Regions from separate parts of the Plantactinospora sp. ZYX-F-223 genome, predicted to be linked through region 1. Evidence: riboswitches for the same ligand, from Rfam matches in the RefSeq annotation. Region 1 holds a riboswitch; the other holds the start of a gene.
The links. Region 1 has a riboswitch for S-adenosylmethionine ahead of AAH979_RS26985 (aminotransferase class V-fold PLP-dependent enzyme). Riboswitches for the same ligand answer to the same signal wherever they lie in the genome.
Positions count from the first base shown of each region.

Region 1 (2,191 bases):
GCGGATGCGCACAGAACAGCCCGTCCCGCAGCCCGATCTGCCAGTGCTGGGCGAGGTCGGCCGCGACCGTCGCCGAGTCCCGGCCGGCGACCACGAACGACACGATGCCGACCCGGGGCGCGTCCGCGTCGAAGGTACGCAGTTCGACCACGTCCGGCAGGGCGGCGAGCCCGGACCGCAGCCGGGTGAGCAGGGCCTGCTCGTGTGCGTACAGCGCGTCGCGGTCCGCCTCGGACAGGGCGGCGCAGACCGCGGCCAGCGCCACCGCGCCGAGCAGGTTGGGGGTGCCGGCCTCGTGCCGGCCGGGCCCGTCGGCCCAGCGCACGTCATGGGTGGCCGCCCCGACCCCGAGAGTCGCCCCGCCACCGGCCAGGTACGGCGGGGCGGCGTCCAGCCAGTCGGCCCGTCCGGCCAGTACGCCGATCCCGAACGGCGCGTACAGCTTGTGTCCGGAAACGGCCACGTAGTCGACCGCCAGGGCGGTGATGTCCAGTTCGGCGTGCGGGGCGAGCTGGGCGGCGTCCAGCGCGATCCGCGCGCCGTGCCGGTGGGCGACCCGGGCCAGTTCGGCGACCGGCCAGCACTCGCCGGTGACGTTGCTGGCCCCGGTCACCGTGACCAGGATCGGTGCGCCGCCGCCGCTGCCCCGGCGCAGTTCCCGCAGCGCCGCGTCGACCGCCCGGACGGCGTCCCCGGCCGAGCCGGGCACCGGCAGCCGGACCGTACCGGCGGGCCAGGGCAGCAGGTTGGCGTGGTGCTCGGCCGCGAAGGTCACCACCCGGGCGCCGGGCGGCAGGGCCCGGGCCAGCAGGTTGAGCGCGTCCGTGGTGTTGCGGGTGAAGACGACGTGGTCGCCCGCGCGTACCCCGAGGAAGTCGCCGACATCCTGCCGGGCCCGCTCGTACGCCAGCGTGCTGCGCCGGGAGAGCGCCCCGGCGCCCCGGTGCACGCTGCCGTACCAGGGCAGCAGTTCGGCCACCGCGTCGGCGGCGGCCCGCGCGCACGGCGCGGTGGCGGCGTAGTCGAGGTTGACCTGTCCCGGCACCCCGAGCATCCCGAGCGGTCCGGTCGCGGCGACCCCGGCCGCTGTGACGCCCGGCGTTGCCGGCGCGGTCCGCGTGTTTGACGTGGCCGCGCCGGTCGGCCGGGCGGGCACGGAAACGAGGCTGGTGCTCATCGGGCATACCTCCGGTGTCCAGGGACCCCGGAGTCGGGCGGGAACGGGGTCCGCGCTTGCCCGGTGCGGACGTGCACCGAGCCCGGTCATCACCCGGGGCACCCCACCGCGAACCTCGACGAGGGTTGCCGGCCAGCAAGCCGGGGCTTGGACGCTGGCACTCGTGACCTGCCAGGAAGCATAGCCGGGCCGGATGTGGTCCGGCCCGGCTGTCCGGAGGAACTACGCTGATCACATGGCCGACACCCCGCCCGGTGCGGCGGCGCCCCAGCCGCCGTCGCCGACTCCGCCGTGGCCGCCCGCCCCGGCGCAGCAATTCCCGCAGCCGGCCGGCACCGTGCCGGAGGTGGCGCAGGGCACCGTGCCGGAGGTGGCGGCGACGTCCGAGCGGCGGAGCCTGGCCCGTCTGCTGACGGTGATCGGGGCGATCACGCTCATCGTCGTCTGCGCGGTGCTGATGGCCTGGGAGCTGGTGTCGCCGGCCGGGGTCACGCCGCCGCTGATCGGGCTGGCCGCGGCGGCGCTGCCGGTGCCGGTGCTGGTCGCCTGCTTCCTCTGGCTCGACCGGTACGACCCGGAGCCGGTCAAGTATCTCGCCTTCTGCCTGGGCTGGGGCGCGGCGGTCTCCACCTTCGCCGCACTGCGGACCAACACCTTCGCGGCCGACACCCTGGAACTGCCCCTCCCGGTGGTCGGGGTGCTGGTCGCGCCCTTCATCGAGGAGCTGACCAAGGCGCTCGGGCCGCTCCTGCTCCTGCTCTACCAGCGCCGCAAGTGGTCCGGGATCACCGACGGCATCGTCTACTGTGGCCTGTCAGCGGTCGGTTTCGCCATGGTCGAGAACATCCTCTACTTCGGCCTGCACGGCTATGCCGAAGGCGTCGACCAGTACGGCCCGGCCACCGGTGCGCAGAACGTCTTCGGCATCTTCATCCTGCGGGTCCTGATCAGCGGCTTCGCGCACCCGCTCTTCACCTCGATGACCGGGATCGGGCTCGGCATCGCCGTCCGGTC
Region 1 covers NZ_JBDJAV010000029.1:27,600-29,790, forward strand. The annotation lists gene AAH979_RS26985 (aminotransferase class V-fold PLP-dependent enzyme) at 1-1,054, opposite strand, end outside; SAM riboswitch class IV at 1,225-1,346, opposite strand; gene AAH979_RS26990 (PrsW family intramembrane metalloprotease) at 1,413-2,191, shown strand, end outside.

Region 2 (2,191 bases), on a different contig from region 1:
CGGAGCCGCCGGCCGGCGCGCGGTGCGACCGGCCGACGGCTGTCTGCGGTGCTGGCCGGGTCAGCTCGCCGGGGTGGCGGCCGGGCTCGTCGGCCCGGCCTTGACCGGCGGGTACGTCACCGTGCCGCTGCCCGGCTTGAAGCTGGCCGGCACCGGCCGCCCCGGGTAGTACTGCTCCTGGAGGCGGGTCCAGGTGCCGTCCTCGATCACCTGGTCGAGCGCGGAGTCCAGCGCCTCACGCAGCGGGTCGGCGCCCTTGGCCACCGCGAACGCGGTCGGCGCCGAGCTGAGCTGCTTCTCGGCCAGTACGATCTTGCCGCCACTCTCCTGTGCGGACTTCTCGCCGATCTCGGCGGGCGCGATCCAGGCGTCGGCGGTCTTCGCCTTGAGCTGGTTGATCGCGCCGTTGTAGTCGGGTACCCGGACCGGGTCCAGCCCCTCCTTGGTGGCGTAGTCGTCCTGCACGGTGCCCTGCACCACGACCACCCGCTTGCCCTTCAGCTCGCCGAAGCTCCTGATCGGCGAGCCGGCCGGTACGTCGAGTCCGAAGTAGCCGAAGTCGTACCCGTTGCTGAAGTCGACGGTCTTCTTCCGCGCCTCGGTGATGGTGATCGACGACGAGCCGGCGTCGAACTTGTGGTTGTTGACCTGGGCGAGCAGCGCGGAGAACTCGGTGCCGACGAACTCCACCTTGAGCCCGAGCCTGCCGGCGACGGCGGTCATCAGGTCGTTGTCGAAGCCGGTGAACTTCCCGTCCTTCAGATAGACGTTCGGCGGGGCGTCGGTGAGCGTGCCGACCCGCAGGGTGCCGGGTTGCAGCAGGTCGTACGGGTTGTCGGCGGCGTCGCCGGAGGAGGAGCCGCCGCACGCGGCGACCGCGCCGAACAGCGCGACGGCGGCGACTCCGGAGAGGAGGCGGGTGGCGAGAGTATTGATCCGCATTGTAGTGAAACTCCAGGAAATATCCGGCGACGATGGGCCGACAACTGCCCCGACCGGTCAGGTCACGAGCAGTGCAGGACGACGTCGCTCAGGGGTGCTGACGAGATGGTCGGATGCCGCCGACCGGCGGTCGCGGTCAGGCCGAGGCCCGACGGGTCAGGCCGAGGCCCGACAGGTCAGGCTGAGGCCCGACAGAGCGCCGAGGCCCGACAGAGCATGGTGCTGGTCCGGCAGAGGTCGACGTGTCGACGCCACCGGTGCCAGGTGACATGCAGCCGGCTCGCCCGCCCGGCTTGGATGCTGCGCACTGCGAAACCTCCATCGGTCCTGGCGGTAGCACCCGCACCCACGTGGGGGGTTGCTGCGACGTCGACGAGCCAGGTCTCTCGGTCGCTCTGGATGGCCGGTGATCAGCCTACTCAACCGGGGCCCCGACGTTCCAACTGGTCAGGGCCGGGATGGCTGTGGTGCTCGCCACCTGCCACCGCCGAGCGGGACTTCCGGGGCCGGATGGGCCGCCGCCGCACGGCCCACCCGGTGATCCGTCAACTGACCGTAATCGTCAGGTGACTCGACATGGTCGCCCCGGTGCTGTCGGTGACGGTCAGCCGGGCGGTGTAGGTGCCCGGCCGGGCGTACGCGTGGGTCGCCGACGCGCCGTGCACGACCGGAGTGTTGTCGCCGAAGTCCCAGGCGCGGTCGGTGATCGTCCGCCCGGCCGCCGCGGTGGCCGTACCGGTGAACGCCACCGACAGCGGCGCGGTCCCGGTCCGTGGGGTGGCGGTGACCGAGACGCTGCCGCCGGTCTCCCGCTTCACGCCCGCCCCGTTGAACCGCAACCAGTCCAGCGAGAGCAGGTCGGGGGTGCCACCGGTCTGCGCCGGGTTGGTGAAGACCAGATAGAGGGTGAAGGTCGCGCCCGGGTTGGCCAGGTTGACCGTCGGGGAGACCACGTTGTCCCAGCCGCCGGTGCTGCCGACCGGCATCGTGCCGAGCAGTTGCCCGGTCGGCGAACCGGCCCGGAACTCGATGCTGCCGCCGCCGCTGCCCGAGCTGACCCCGGCGGTGACCGAGCCGATCCCGGTCAGGTTCACCGGGCCGAAGCTGATCCACTCGCCGTGGTCGACGTCGCCGACCCGCCGCCCGGCCCGGGCGGTCGCCCGGTCCAGCACCTGGATCCCGTTCGAGGCGTCGAAGTGCTCCGCCTCCTTGCTCTTGGTCTGCAACTCGTGCCGGACCGAGCCGATCA
Region 2 covers NZ_JBDJAV010000012.1:155,169-157,359, forward strand. The annotation lists gene AAH979_RS14740 (ABC transporter substrate-binding protein) at 61-942, opposite strand; SAM riboswitch class I at 1,258-1,348, opposite strand; gene AAH979_RS14745 (ThuA domain-containing protein) at 1,488-2,191, opposite strand, start outside.
Region 2: it holds a riboswitch for S-adenosylmethionine, as region 1 does, so the genes downstream of both, AAH979_RS14740 (ABC transporter substrate-binding protein) here and AAH979_RS26985 (aminotransferase class V-fold PLP-dependent enzyme) in region 1, are expected to answer to the same signal.